2 regions of the Companilactobacillus paralimentarius genome follow, and region 2 is predicted to be linked to the other one. Evidence: predicted binding sites of a transcription regulator. Region 2 holds the regulator's gene; the other holds the start of a gene.

The links. The regulator Rex, encoded in region 2, represses fermentation and respiration genes when NADH is low (regulators of the CRP and FNR family bind a similar motif). The targets are predictions, from matches to a motif close to TTGTGAANTANTTCACAA.
Region 1: ACI6PB_RS07265 (GntP family permease) is a predicted target of Rex. The motif match lies at 4,289-4,306, and genes of this name have one in related genera.

What each region holds. Positions count from the first base shown of each region.
Region 1 covers NZ_OY724131.1:1,501,207-1,509,486, forward strand. The annotation lists gene ACI6PB_RS07250 (IS30 family transposase) at 183-1,217, opposite strand; gene ACI6PB_RS07255 (GNAT family N-acetyltransferase) at 1,377-1,772, shown strand; gene ACI6PB_RS07260 (glycerate kinase) at 1,824-2,963, opposite strand; gene ACI6PB_RS07265 (GntP family permease) at 2,976-4,259, opposite strand; gene ACI6PB_RS07270 (CdaR family transcriptional regulator) at 4,513-5,553, shown strand; gene ACI6PB_RS07275 (alpha/beta hydrolase family protein) at 5,618-6,343, shown strand; gene ACI6PB_RS07280 (HAD-IA family hydrolase) at 6,368-7,027, shown strand; gene ACI6PB_RS07285 (aldo/keto reductase) at 7,142-7,987, shown strand; gene ribH (6,7-dimethyl-8-ribityllumazine synthase) at 8,006-8,280, opposite strand, start outside.
Region 2 covers NZ_OY724131.1:2,016,349-2,024,628, forward strand. The annotation lists gene groL (chaperonin GroEL) at 1-1,386, opposite strand, end outside; gene groES (co-chaperone GroES) at 1,442-1,726, opposite strand; gene ACI6PB_RS09870 (lysostaphin resistance A-like protein) at 1,873-2,499, shown strand; gene ACI6PB_RS09875 (cation:dicarboxylate symporter family transporter) at 2,586-3,866, opposite strand; gene manA (mannose-6-phosphate isomerase, class I) at 4,101-5,069, opposite strand; gene ACI6PB_RS09885 (redox-sensing transcriptional repressor Rex) at 5,089-5,739, opposite strand; gene ACI6PB_RS09890 (ABC-F family ATP-binding cassette domain-containing protein) at 5,876-7,786, shown strand; gene ACI6PB_RS09895 (DUF368 domain-containing protein) at 7,840-8,280, shown strand, end outside.

The DNA.
Region 1 (8,280 bases), 520 kb from region 2:
AATATCCCTCTTATCCTTTTTGCTTCTGATATAATGATAATCAATTCTATTTAACAAAAAAATTCATTTGAGGTACATTTTGAAAATAAAGATTATTCGAAAATTTCAATAACAAGTTAGCCACTTGGACAAAATAAATTGAATCCAAGTGATATCAGTATTTGAAGTTTATAAATATGTCTTTAAGCGCCACAGGAACTAGCAAAGAGTTCTTGTGGCGTTTTATAGTTCAATAACTTTCTAGGCATATTGTTGAGCTTAAATTCTATGTCTCTTATTACTTTTGGGCTGACTGTATCCAGTGACAGCCCTTTGGGCAAGTCACGACGTATCATTCGATTATGTACTTCATTTGTTCCACGTTCACAAGATGTATATGGGTGTGTGAAGTAAACATCCGCAACGCCAGCCATATCAGATGATAGATTAGAGAACTCAGGGCCATTGTCTGCAGTGATTGAATTGATAAGATCACCATAGTTCTTTATGATCTCTTTCATAGCATAATCTACAGAGTCGGCATCTCTACCGTCAATAAGTCTCATTATTTCAAAGCGTGTCTTACGCTCTATGAGCGTTAAGACGACACTCTCATGGCCATTTCTTTTGCCCACAATCGTGTCTATCTCAAAGTCCCCAAAGGATTCTCTGCTATCAACACTTTTAGGGCGTTTCTCAATACTACGACCAAGTAGACGCTTATGCTTTTTTGAAGTATGTTGCTTAGTCGGTCTAGTTGACTTTTCTACCAGATCAATATTCCGGATTTCAAGTCGTTGTTCATCAATATATTTGTAAAGTGTAGTAGTACAAACCATTTCATCTACTAAGAATAATTCTTCGTTCTTAGCTCGTCCAACGGCCGTATCAGGTGACCATCCATTATCTATGAACTGGCTTACAAAGAAGCCTAAAAAGGCTGTGACTTGGTCGAATTTAGAAGGACGATGGCAAAGCTTACGGTTCTTTACATACTTTTGATGTGCAGTGTCAGGAAAGTAGCAATTCAAGTGTTGAACTTTACCATTAACTTTCTTGATCTGCTCAACAGTACCTCTGTTAATTTCATTATTAATAGTCTGAGGTGAAACGCCGATAGCTTTAGCTATCTGGCGATTCGAGTAGCCAATTGAATGAAAGGAAGCAATCTTTCCACGTTCAATTTCAGTTAAATGATGTCCTTTAGGACGATTTATGATATTCTGTTCTAGCACCAAGACGAAAAACCTCTTTCATTGTTTGTGTGAGAACTCCAATGATACCTGATTTTTACGTCTTGGTGTTTTTATTTTGTCATTTTTCTAAAGTGGCTAACTTGATTATAAAATTCGCCAATAAAGATTATTTCTAAAAGATCCGATAACTTAATAAATCAATTGACAAAGGTCTGGGAAGCATCTGTAAGAGCTACTCATTCTTTCTTATCTGAAACATCAATTCAAAAAATTAAGATATCCTTACCAAAAATTCTACAACAAATCCCTGATTTAATCATCGTGGAGGATAAAAAAATTATAGCCTTTATGGGCATTTCTCATCAAGAACTTGAAATGCTTTTTGTTGCCCCAGAATTCCGTGGCCTTGGTCTAGGGAAACAATTAATTAATTATGCTATTAAAAATTTTGATGTAAATAAACTGACAGTTAACGAACAAAATCCGCAGGCTATCGGATTCTACGAATATCTTGGATTTGAAACTTATCGAAGAACCGAGACTGACGATGCAGGTAATCCTTACCCTATTCTGTACATGAAAAGAAAAGAAAACTAAAACAACACCTATTCAGGATAACAAATTACATCCCTGAATAGGTGTTGTTTCTTATTTAGTATTCTTAATCAAACGAGCAATATTCTCCGAAACTTGTTGCAAATTCTTATCAGTATCCTGAATTGCCTTTGATAATTCCTCTACACCAGGTACACAAGTAAAGATTGCATCAATTCCTAAAGGATAAAGTTCTGATATTTTTTCACCGACAGAACCAGCAATCGCGATGACTGTTGCTTGAGGATTAACCGCTTTGGTCGCTTTAGCAACGCCAATTGGTGTCTTGCCAAATTTGGTTTGAAAGTCAATTTGACCTTCACCAGTCACTACCACATCAGCATCTTTTACCTTATCTTTTAAATCTGTATAGTCGACTACTATGTCAACTCCTGAGCGCATTTCCGAATGTGTGAAGGCTAATAGTCCAGCTCCCAATCCACCTGCGGCACCAGCTCCAGGGACTTGTTTTAAATCTTTTCCAAGATCCCTCTTTAAAATATCAGCATAATGAGACAAAGCTTTATCTAAGAATTCGACCATCTCTTCATTAGCACCTTTTTGCGGACCGAATACATGACTGGCACCATTAGGACCAGTTAGTGGATTTGTCACATCCGAAGCGATAATAACTTTCACATCAGCTAATTCCGGCAACATAGCCGATGCATCGATCTTGTCTAATTTTTCCAACATGGCCCCACCATATTGAAGTTCTTGACCTTTTTCATCTAATAAGTGAGCTCCTAACGCTTGAGCCATACCAGCACCACCGTCATTAGTTGCTGATCCACCAATTCCGATGATAATTGTTTTAGCACCTTTTTGGATAGCCGATTTAATCAACTCACCCGTTCCAAAAGTTGTTGTAATATAAGGATTTTGCGTAAATTGATTAATATATTGGATTCCACTAGCCTCTGCCATTTCGATCACGGCTACTTTGCCGTCAGCAATCAAGCCATAATGAGCTTCCGTTTTACGGCCTAAAGGATTAATTACCTCTTCCGTAATGATTTGTCCGTTTTTATCATCTACTAAAGATTGAACGGTTCCCTCGCCACCATCGGCCATTGGCACATCAATAAAATCTGCTTCCGGATAAACTTTAGCAAATCCTTTGTGCATCGCCGTAGCGACCTCTTTAGCTGTTAATGAATTTTTATATGAATCTGGAGCCAAAACTATTTTCATCATAATCCACCTCTAGAACAAATTTCCATACATTAATGTTGCTACAATCGTCATTGAAAGTCCAACTAGCATTTCCCACAAAACAACACTCATTCTTTCCTTAAAGTGCATATCAACAGCTTTGGCCGTTACGTGGAAATAGTTACCATGTGGCAATTGGTCGATGACAGTTGCTCCAGTATGAACCATCGCTGCAGCACCTGTACCAGAAATACCGAAGGACATGATTGATTTGCTGAATGAGTTTGATGCCAAGATAACACCAGTAGAAGTTGATGCTGTTGCTGCAGCCATTAAAATACCAGCAATTGGAGCTAAGAAGGTTCCGGAGATTCCCGAAACTTTGACTATCTCAACTACTTTTTGTGGTAAATCAGATGCTGAAACTAAGCCAGCGATCGCACCAGCGCCAATTAAAATCAACACTACGTCAGTCATTCGTGCCAATCCACCTGACATATATTTCAAAAACTTTTTACGTTGTCCCATTGCTAAAGTTCCAACCAGTCCGGCAATTGGTAAAATATACATTGCATCTAAATTAAATGTGGCTAACGCCTTAATTCCCAAAATATCGCCTACAGGTGTAATCAAAAGTAAAATAACAGCCACTAATGGCGTCACAATTGCAGCCCTCAGACTTGGTAAATCCTTATCCTCTTTAGTCTCAAACTTATGATCTGCCGAAACAAAAGTTCCTTTATTCTTGATCAATGTTGCTAAAAGTACCGTTACGATCAAACCAACAATTGCTGGCACAAAGTCTGCAATCATAACTTGTGAAAGCTCAACATTAAAACTTTTGGCAGCTGCAATCGTATTAGGATTAGGTGAGATGATATTTCCAGCTTTACCCCCACCAGAAAGAGCTACTAATAATGAAAGTTTACTGTAATGCATCTTTTGACCAACTTCTAAAGCAATCGGTGCCACAATCAAAACGGCCACAGGAATAAAGATTCCTACACCAGTTAAGACCATTGTCGATAAAGCCAAAGCTAAAATAGCTAATTTATCGCTGAAATGATTGACGATATTAGATGCGATCACATTAGCTGCACCTGATTCCATCATTACTCCAGCTAAAACTCCGGCCGCAATAACACGGATAATTGTCCCCATAACGCCAGAACTACCTTTGACAATTACATCGGTTGTCTGTGAAAGATTCATTCCTCCAATTAAGCAACCAACAATTGCTCCCAAAATCAATGCATAAATAGGATTAACTCTGAACAAAATCAATCCAATTGCTAAAAGCAAACCTAACAAGGCTGCCCACCAAGCAATAACCATTTTTAATATCCTCCTCAAAAACACGGTAATTGTTAAATATTGAACAATTATTAACTTTTGTATAATACCTTGATAGATTTACTAAATCAATGTACATATGCACAAAAATAATTGGATAATATATTAAAAAATAATGTATTTTCTTGATAAATCAATGTTTTTAAAATTTAAAATAATGTAAAATATTTATATGCACAAATATCAGATTTAAGCTTCTAGGCAACTTTGCTTAATCTTTAACAAGGATAAAATTATGAAATTAGACCCCAAATTAGCACAATCCATTGTTGATCGGATGATGGAAAGTATTCCGTACAATATTAATATGATGAATGAAAAAGGTTATATTATCGCTAGTGGTAATAAGGACCGTATCAATACTCTACACATTGGTGCCATTGAAACTATTGAAAGTGGTAAAACCAAGCCTATGATTGAATCCTTTGGTAAATTCGGACAGCCTGGTGTGAACATCCCTGTCGAATTTCAAGGCAAAACAATTGGCGTTATCGGTATCACTGGTGATCCTGAGAAAGTTACCCCATTAGCTTCACTACTGAAGGTATCAACTGAATTACTAATTACTCAGATCAATAGTTCTAAGGCTGAAAATCAACGTAAAGAATCATTAAATCATTTTCTTTATCAATGGACGACAATCGACAATATCTCTGAAAACGTAGAATTGAAGTCCCGAGCTCAAGCTTTGAATATCAATCTAGAATTAAAGCGCTATGCCGTTATCCTCGAAACAGATAATCAACCCACAATTCTTGAAGGTGACTTCTATTTCAGTAAAACACCGCATCAACAATTGATTATCACCCGTAACACCGACAATTTAGAAAAATATCTAAAATTTAGTCAACTCAACCAAATCATGATTGGTATCAGTAATCAGAGTACCAATTTGAAAAAAGCTGTTCAACAAGCGATTGATACTATTAAAGTCGTTTATGAATTGCAACTAACTGATATCTACTACTATTACCAAATCAGTTTTCTCAATAAATTACTCCAAAGCCAACTCTATTCAGACAAAATCATTAATACTTTCAAGAATTTACTTAAAACAAGAGCTGGTACTGAATTAATTGACACTCTCGATTGTTACTTCAAATCAAATGGTAATGTGACCGACACTTCAACTAGATTGAATGTTCATCGGAACACGACTAATTATCGATTAAACAAAATTTCTGACTATTTCAATCTTGATTTGCACGATATTACTGACATGCTTGAACTGTATACCAACTATTTACATTTCAAGAAATATCTTTATGAACATTGAATTTTTTTAGAATTATGTTTACCATTTTCATAAATACTAATAATTGATATTGAGAGGCCTAATAATGGTATTAATGAATCTTAGTTATCGTACAAACTACTTACATACATACTTCAAAACTTCTGTTGTTATTCCTGATACTGATGAAACAGATTACACGGCAGTTTGGTTACTGCATGGCTACACAGGTGATAGTACTGCTTGGAGTAAACATGTTTACATTGAGGAAATTGCTCGTAAATACAATATGGCTATCATCATGCCCGATGGCTTGAATTCTTTTTACTCTGATTCTAAATTCATTTCCTACTATTCTTTCTTTATGGATGAACTTATGCCTAAAATGCAAAAACTACTACCTATTTCTAAAGATCCATCTAAAAATTACATTGTTGGTTCAAGTATGGGGGGTTATGGTGCCTTGAAATTTGCTTTTAAAAATCCAGATAAATTTGGTAAAGTGGCTGCTCTATCACCTATTACCGACATTGAGCACTTCCGAGATAATCCTAAATGTCCTATGACAAAAGATACTTTCAATGCCATTTTTGATAGTCCTGAAAAAATTGCTAAGAATCAATTAATTAATATTTATAATAATCGTCAACCCAAATTACCTATTTTGACTCTCTGTGGTGATACTGACTTTATGCATGAAGACAATGTCATGTTCAAAAACTTCCTATCTATTCACGCCAAAGGTCATTATACTTGGATACCAGTTGAGGGTGATCACTCTTGGAAAGTTTGGAGCAATAATATTCAAAATATTTTTGATTGGTTATCATAATTCTATAAAAAAGAGGCCTTTGTCATGTCAAAAAAATATCTCACCTTCGACTGTTATGGCACTTTACTAAATGAAAACAACACTTACGATGAAATCGAAAAATTAGCTCGTAAAATTGGAGTTGATTCAACACTTGCTCGCCAACGTTTTCAAAATTATCAGGATGATCGTAATAATATGCACCCCTATTTAGATTACGATTTACTTACTCGAAATAATCTAATTCATTTAGATTACCAATTTGGTTTAGAACATCAATTTGAAAAGTACTTCGTTGATGTTTTAATTGCTCATCAGAACTTAAAACCATTTCCAGAAGTAATTAATACGTTGCAGACACTTATTGACCGTAATTATCAACTCATCCTTATGTCAAATTCTTCATGGGATATCATCGATAAAAACGTTCAAAGTCTCAAAGTTCCATTCGATGTTTGGACTGCTGAAGATGTTCATGCCTACAAGCCTGATTTACGTTTCTTTAAAACTGTTGAAAAAGAATATGGTTTTACAGCTCAAAATCACTGGCACATTGCCGAAGGTTACGACAGCGACATTATCTCCGCTGATAAAATGAATTGGCCTTCCATCTGGATTAATCGTCCACAGATTGAAACGCCATCGCCTATTTTGCCAACACATATGGTTTCTGATTTAACAGCAACATTAAATTTCTTAAAATAATTGATAACAAAATACCAACCAATTTATCCCAATATTGGTTGGTATTTTTATATAAAACGTAAACACTGTTTTATAATTAAGATAATAATAACTATTAGAAGGCGAGGCTTATTCATGAAATACATTACATTTAATCATCAAAACACTTCTGCTATCGGTATTGGCACTTGGCATCTTGGTGAAGGTAATCAGGCTCAAACTGAAGCAGAAATGCAAGCCATCAGATACGGTTTAGATCATGGTATTAACTTAATTGATACCGCCGAAATGTATGGTGAAGGCCTATCTGAATCCTTAGTTGGCAACGTCATGAAAGATTATCATCGCGAAGATCTACAACTGATTTCTAAATTCTATCCTTTCCATGCTACACCAGAATTAATTAAAACAAGTCTCAAGGCGAGTCTTAAACGGCTACAAACTGATTACTTAGATCTCTACCTGCTTCATTGGCGTGGTGACACTCCACTTTCTGAAACAATTTTTGGCTTAGAACAAATGGTTCAGACCGGTCTCATTAAAAATTGGGGTGTTTCCAACTTTGATTTGGCTGATTTAAAAGAACTTTCTAATTTAGAAAATGGTCAAAACTGCCGTATTAATGAAGACCTCTACAACATTGGCAGTCGCGGAATTGAATATTCAATTCTACCTTGGCAAAAACAGCATGACATGTCCTTTGTCGGATATTCACCATTTGGCTCTGACGGTAGCGAATACTTAAACATTAAACCAGTTATCAAAGAAATGGCTCAAGCTAAAAATATTTCTGTTCACCAATTACTTTTGGCTTGGGTTATTCGAAATCATGACCTGCTTAGCATTCCTAAAACTGGTTCAGTCACACACATGCAAAGTAATCTAGCTGCGATAGATGTTCAATTCACAGAAGATGAACTAAGACTTTTAGACAAATATTATCCTAAACCTACTCAAGAACCATCGCTTGAAACTATTTAAATCCTTAACGTGAGAAAATCATCTTCTCACGTTATTTTTTATTTCTAGCTCTAAATTTGCTACTTCTACAACATCAACGGCACACTCAGAACCTTTATTCCCAGCTTTACCTCCAGCTCGGTTCAGTGCTTGAACCATATTTTCAGTGGTCAAAATACCGTACATTACTGGTACTGAACCATTTAGGGAAACCTGACTGACACCTGCAGCCGATTCAGCACAAACATAATCAAAGTGTGCCGTTTCGCCCTTCACAACTGCTCCTAAAGCAATGATTCCATCAAACCGACCAC
Region 2 (8,280 bases):
GATAACTGAACCCTCGAAACCAGCATTTTCAGCGATTTGACGTAGTGGCTCTTCAAGAGCACGTGCAACGATATTGATACCTGTTTGTACGTCTCCTTCTTCTTTAAGAGCAGTAACTTTACCAAGTACGTTCATCAAAGCAGTACCACCACCAGCAACGTAGCCTTCTTCAACAGCAGCACGTGTGGCATTTAAAGCATCTTCAATTCTGTACTTGCGTTCTTTCAATTCTGTTTCAGTAGCAGCACCAACTTTAACAACGGCAACACCACCAGCTAATTTAGCTAGACGTTCTTGTAGTTTTTCCTTGTCAAAGTCAGATGTTGATTCACTGATTTGTTTCTTGATTGTTTCAACACGTTCGTTGATAGCGTCCTTGTTACCTGAACCTTCAACAATTGTTGTGTTGTCCTTTGTAACAGTAACCTTACCAGCTTGACCTAATTGATCCATAGTTGTGTCTTTTAGTTCAAGACCAAGGTCAGAAGTAATAACTGTACCACCAGTTAATGTAGCGATATCTTCAAGTTGTGCTTTACGACGGTCACCAAAACCAGGAGCCTTAACAGCAACAACGTTGAATGTACCACGGATCTTGTTCAATACAAGTGTTGGTAGAGCTTCACCGTCAATATCATCGGCAATGATCAATAGTGCCTTACCTTGTTGAACAATCTTTTGTAGTAATGGCAAGATATCTTGAATATTTGAAATCTTCTTGTCAGTGATCAAGATGTAAGGATTGTCGAGGTCAGCTTCCATCTTGTCGTTATCTGTAACCATGTATTGTGAAATGTATCCACGATCAAATTGCATACCTTCAACAACATCAAGTGTTGTATCAATACCCTTTGATTCTTCAATTGTGATAACACCATCGTTACCAACTTTTTCCATGGCATCAGCGATTAACTTACCAGTTTCTTCACTAGCTGATGAAACTGAAGCTACTTGAGCAATATCATTCTTACCTGAAACCTTATGTGAAATCTTGTGAAGTTCATCAACAGCAGCATTTGTAGCCTTTTCGATACCTGTTCTGATACCAACAGGGTTAGCACCAGCTGTAACGTTCTTCATACCTTCTTTAACGATTGCTTGTGTCAAAACAGTAGCTGTAGTAGTACCATCACCAGCAATGTCATTTGTCTTTGAAGCAACTTCGGAAACAAGCTTTGCACCCATGTTTTCAAAGTGGTCTTCTAGTTCAATACTTTTAGCAATAGTAACACCATCATTTGTAATCTCAGGTGAACCGTAACTCTTTTCAAGAACAACATTTCTACCTTTAGGTCCGATTGTTGTCTTAACTGTATCAGCTAGCTTATTAACACCGTCCATCATCTTTGAACGTGCATCTTCTGAAAATTTAATTTCTTTTGCCATTAATTTTCACACTCCATAATTAAATTCTTTTAGTTAAATTTTTTTAAGTTTAAAATTAATCAATAACCGCCATGATATCTTTTTCATGAAGGATTAAATATTCATTGTCTTCATACTTAACTGTTGAGCCTGAGTATTTATCAAAAAGAACTTTATCACCCTTTTTAACGTTCATAGGTAATTTCTTTCCATCTTCAGTAACTAAGCCTTCACCAACGGCAACAACATCGGCTGTTTGTGGCTTCTCCTTAGCGTTGTTTGCTAAAACAATGCCACCAACTGTCTTTTCTTCTTCTTTATCGACTGTTACAATGACTCTATCTCCAAGTGGTTTTAACAATTTAAATCCCTCCGATTATTATTTTTCTTAGTGTTTATTTTTATATCTTTAGCACTCGAACATCTCTTGTGCTAATCACAAGTTTTATATTAACATTATATTGAAAACATGCAAGTATTTACCTTTAAAAAATGTAAGGAGTAATCATGAATTTTCCCAAAAATCAATTCTTCACCCTGTTAACATATATCCTTTTGTTACTGCTGGGTAGTGTTCTAAACATGTTGTCAATCACTGGTTCAATCTATTTCGTTATTATCACATTAGGTGCCCTAATTGCCACTGGTCTTATGATGTATCTGGTAAAACTAAATGGCCCAAATGATTTCGAAGAAAAAACCGATTTGAATCATAATTTACAATGGATCATTTTAGGAACTATCGGTGCGATTGCCCTCCAATACGGAGTTGGCTTTATTGACCAATTAATTTTCCATACTAGTACCCATTCACAAAACACTATGCAATTGTTATTGATGGTCAAAGCTTATCCATACTACTTCTTGTACGTATTGATCTGTGCGCCTATCATGGAAGAAATCGTCTTTAGACGCATCTTCTTCGCTAATATGATCAAGCCAACTAACATCTATATTGCTGCTATCATTTCAGCATTGTTATTTGCCTTCATGCATCAAGATACCAGATTCATCGTTTATGTAGCCATGGGGCTTTGGTTCTCATTTGTTTATTACAAATCAAAAAACATTTATGCCAGTGCTGGTAGCCACATTCTGATGAATGCCATTGTTTTAACTTTAAGTATGCGTTAATTAAAATTATGAATATACTGAAAAAACAGCCCATCGATTGATAGGCTGTTTCTTTGTGTTTAAATCATTTTTTACTACGCGGATTATTATTCCCCACGCTTGTAGGATGCAACGTACTTTTCCCGTTTATCCTCATCAAATTCTTTTTCACTCTTAGCGATAATAATTGTTGCTAGAGAGTTACCGACGACGTTAACGGCGGTACGTCCCATATCTACGAGACGGTCGATACCGGCAATGAAGGTCAAACCTTGCATTGGCACACCAATGGTTGATACCGTGGCTAAGAGTACAACAAACGATGCTCCAGGTACCCCGGCCATCCCCTTAGATGTTAACATCAATACGACCACAAGGGTAATTTGTTGTCCTAAACTTAAGTGAATATTATAGGCTTGTGCTAAAAATAGTGCAGCTAATGATTGATAGATAGCTGAGCCATCCAAATTAAAAGTATATCCAGTTGGAATAACGAAACTGACAATACCTTTAGAGGCACCATACTTTTGCATCTTTTCCATCATTTTAGGAAGAGCTGCTTCTGAACTGGCAGTTGTAAAAGCTAAAGTTACTTCATTTTCAATAATTCTGAATAATTCATAGAAACGAACATGGAACAAATGTCCAACTCCAGCCATAACGACAAAGACGAAAAATGCCATGGTTGCATAAGCAATCAGAATGAACAATGCCAATGGTTTCAAAGAGTTAAAGCCCATTTCACCAACAGTAACACCGATCAAAGCACAAACACCAATAGGAGCTAAACGCATAACCCAGTTAGTAACTTTGAACATAACGTTGGCAACAGCATTTAAAGTATCAGTAATAATCTGACCTTGTTTGCCAATAGAAGCTGTTCCCAATCCGAATAGGACTGAGAAGAAGATGATTGGTAACATATCACCCTTACCTAATGATTCAAAAATATTAGTTGGGATAATGCTCATCAAGATTGACCAAATACCCGAATGTTTGGCAGTTTTGGCAGTAGCTGTGTATTGACTAATATCCGAACCTTTTAGACTATGTACATCGATAAAGGTACCGGGATGTGTAACATTAGCGACAATAATACCAATAATAATCGCTAATGTTGTCATTATTTCAAAATAAATTAAAGTCTTTAATCCAATTCGGCCTAACTTCTTAATATCACCCATATTGGCGATACCAACTGTTAAACAAGAGATAACAATCGGTAACACAATCATCTGAATCATTGAGATAAACATTGTACCAATGTTCTGCATTACCTGAATAGCAGCTTTATTTTGATAAAAGACCTGACCAAGGATAATACCTAAAATCAAACCAATAATAATTTGCCAGCCTAAACTGACTCGAAAAAATCGTCGTTTTTGCACTTTAAAGTCCCCTTTGAAATCAACATAGTTTTAATTATAGAAGACTTTTTGTAAAAAATGAAATTGATAACGGTTTCAAATTAGAATATTTTTCATTTAATTCATTTTCACGAACAATAATTAGTGTCAATCGTAAAATAGTTCTATTTTTGCTTAATTCAGCCAATAAAAAAAACAGAACATACGGTTTTTTCAAATCGATATTCTGCATTTTTTACGTTATTTAATATTTATCTAATCTTCGCCTGATTCTGAAGCAATAATATCCAAATCGCCAGAAAGTGTCCATGAATCAACAGTTGCTGGAACAATTAAATGAATACCCTTGCTCAAATCATAGTCTTTTCCATCAACAGTAATCTTACCTTGACCATTAATTACAGAAATCAAAGTATACTTACCGATTTGATGATGTAATTTGACTGGTTCTTTAATTTCCCAGTGATAAACTGAGAAGAATGGTGATACAGGTGGTTGAACAAATGTTGTAAACTTGTTCTTACCCTCTTCTTTTGATTCAATGTTTAATTGTGGGTCTTTATGAGGAACTGTAATCGTATCCTCTGACTGCTTGATGTGAAGGTCACGCTTCTTACCTGTAGACTTCTCAACACGGTCGTAGTCATACAAACGATATGTTGTATCACTACTTTGTTGTGTCTCTAGAGCCATAATACCCTTGTTCAAGGCGTGAACAGTACCACTTGGTACGTAGTAGAAGTCACCAGTTTTAACTGGAACTTTTCTCAATAGATGATCCCAGTCACCTGATTCAATCATCTTATCAAGTTCAGCTTTATTTTTAGCATTGTGACCATAGATCAAGTATGAACCTGGTTCCGCATCAATAATGTACCAGCATTCTGTCTTACCTAATTCATGCTCATGCTCTGCTGCATATTCGTTATCAGGGTGAACTTGAACAGATAGGCTAGCTTCAGCATCCAAAATCTTTGTTAAAAGTGGGAAAACTTTTCCCTTAGGATTACCAAATAGTTCACCGTGATTTTTCCAAAGATCATCAACATATTGACCAGCAAATTCGCCATTTTCAACTTGTGATCTACCATGTGGATGACCTGAAATAGCCCAGCATTCACCAATAGTGCCATCTGGAATATTGTAACCAAATTTAGTTTCTAGCTTTCTTCCACCCCAAATTTTTTCGTGGAATACAGGCTTTAAGAACAATGGTTCACTCATAATACTTTCCCCCAAAAAATTATTCTTGCTCTTCCTTCATTGACTTATCACGATCTAAGAAGAAAATCAAAGTCTGCAATTCATTAGCCAAATCAACATAATGAACGCGGATACTACTTGGAACGTTGATAATTACCGGTGTAAAGTTTAGAATTCCTCTAACTCCAGCATCAGACAATAAATCAGCTGTTGTTTGAGCTGCGTTTGAAGAAACTGTCAAGATACAGACATCAATTTGTTGCAAATGAAGCTGTTCCTTCAATTCAGATATATCATAAACAGGAACGCCACTCTTAACTGTACCGACAATTTCCTTATTAATATCAAAAGCTGCCGCAATTCGAACATTATTAGTCCGAGAAAAGTTATAATTTAGTAAGGCGTTACCTAAATTACCTACACCGACTAAAGCTACGTTAGTACGCTTGTCTTGATTTAAGAGTTTTTTAAAGAAAGCTACTAAATCGTTTACATCGTAGCCATAACCGCGTTTTCCAAGTGCTCCTAGATATGAGAAGTCACGTCTTATTGTAGCACTATCTATCTTGACCCCTTCTGATAATTCTCCAGAAGAGATCTTTTTTGTACCTTCATCTTTTAAAAATTGAAAATACCGATAATAAATTGGTAAACGCTTTATTGTTGCGTTTGGAACTGTTGTTTTTGTCATAATTTACCACCATATGTGTGTCATTTCACTAACATTTATAGTAAATAAAAATCAACAAAAACGCAACACGTTAAACCTATAAAGACATAATTTATTAAATAATGCTAAAATTGTGAATACATAAAGGAGTTTGAAATTGATTTTATTACAAGCACAAAACATTACAAAAAATTTTGGTACTAAGAAGCTGTTCTCTAATGTCAGCTTCGAAGTACAGGATAATAGCAGGATTGGTCTAGTCGGCCGAAATGGTGTCGGCAAATCAACTATGCTCAAAATTATTTCCGATCAGGAAAGTTATAATAGTGGAAATATTGCTCTAAAAAAGGATACAAATATCGGTTACCTTGCTCAGGATTCCGGTTTAAATAGTGAAAATAAAATTTTTGACGAGATGGAACATGTTTTTGACTATCTAAAAGAACAAGAAAAAAAGATGCATGTCTTAGAAGAAAAACTTGCTGACCCCAATATTCAAGACTACGACAACATCTTGAAACAATACGATCAATTACAAAATACATTCCGTCAAGAAAATGGTTACGGTTATCAATCAGAAATCCGTAGTGTTCTCAAAGGATTTGGATTTGATGAAGATGTTTGGCAAGCTCAAATATCAACCCTTTCTGGTGGTGAGCGTTCACGTTTAGCTATGGCTAAAATGCTATTGGAACATCATGATATTTTACTTTTGGATGAACCAACAAACCATTTGGACATCAATACAGTGGAATGGCTTGAAGGTTATCTCAAAAATTATCGTGGGGCGCTAGTCATCGTATCCCATGATCAATACTTTTTAGACAAAGCTGTTACTGAAATTGTTGAGATCAACCATCACTCTTCAACACACTACTCTGGTAACTATACTTTCTACTTGCAAGAAAAGAAAAAGAATCAAGAAGTAGCTTGGAAACATTATGAAGAACAACAGGCTGAAATCAAAAAGACCGAAGAATACATTCAAAAGAATATTGTCCGTGCTTCTACCACTAAGATGGCCCAAAGTCGTCGTAAAAAGCTTGAACACATGGATGTCTTAGATCGTCCTGATAGTGACCAAGGTTCCGTTCACTTTAAATTTCAAATTGATAAAGAAAGTGGAAACGACGTATTGCTAGTCAAAGATGCCGCTATCGGTTATGAGAATCACATCATGTCCGAACCAATCAATCTAGATGTCAAGAAAGGAGAACGTGTCGGTATCATTGGACCTAACGGTATCGGTAAATCAACTTTTCTAAAATCTATCTTGGGACAAATTCCAATGATCAAGGGAACAACTCAGTTTGGTGCTAATGTTGAAGTTGGTTACTATGACCAGAATTTGAAAAATCTTGATCCTAAAAAAGATGTTCTCCATGAAATCTGGGATATCTACCCTCGCTTAGACGAGCAAGTAATTCGTAATATGTTGGGAGCCTTTCTCTTCAGTGGTGACGATGTACTCAAACCTGTTGCCGGTCTATCTGGTGGTGAAAAGGCTCGATTAACTCTGACGAAACTAGCTATGGAACACGATAATTTCTTAATCATGGACGAACCTACTAACCACTTGGATATTGACAGCAAGGAAGTTCTTGAAGATGCCTTGAAGAATTTTGAAGGAACTGTTCTTTTCGTTTCCCATGATCGTTACCTTTTGAATACTTTAGCTGATCGTATCGTTGATATTGGTGAACACGGTAGCAAGATTTATCTTGGTGACTACGATTATTACGTGGAAAAAACAACTGATCATCCAACTGAAGAAACACAAACAACTGCTAATGTCAGTGAAAAGAAAGTTCAGTATCAACAGTCCAAGGAACAACAAAAACAAGAACGTAAATTACGTCGTCAAGTTGAAGACTTAGAGAAACAGATTGCTGAACTGGAAGATAAAAATACCGCTATTCAAAAAGAAATGACTAAAGATGAAAATCTGACTTCTTATAGCAAGTTAGCCGATCTTCAAAAGGAACTCGACGAAAATAAACAACAACAGGACAAAGTTGAAGAAGAATGGACTGAAAAATCTATTGAACTAGAAGACTTTACCGACTAGAAAGTAAAACAAAACATTGTCCAACTCTTAGACCAGTGCAGTGATCATCAAATATGATCGCCACACTGGTTTTTTTGGATAAAAAACTGGTTTCAACATTTTTGTTGCCCACATTCTTTAAATTTGATAACTTAATTCATAAAGAATATTTCCAAAGGAGCATAACAATAAAACAAGAAAATTTCTTAATCAGATTCTTTAAGGGTGTCATTATCGCTTTAGGCTTCATTTTACCAGGAGTTTCCGGTGGTGTTTTAGCCGCTATCATGGGGATCTACGAACGAATGTTGAGTTTTATGGCCCACATTCGTCAGAATTTTAAACGCGACTTCCTCTACTTCTTACCCATCGGAATTGGTGGTATTGTCGGAATCGGTATTTTGTCTAAACCTCTTGATTATCTTTTGCAAAATTACCAAGTGATCGTCCTTTGGGGGTTTGCCGGAACAATTATCGGAACTCTACCGACCTTGTTTAAAGAGTCGACATCCCAA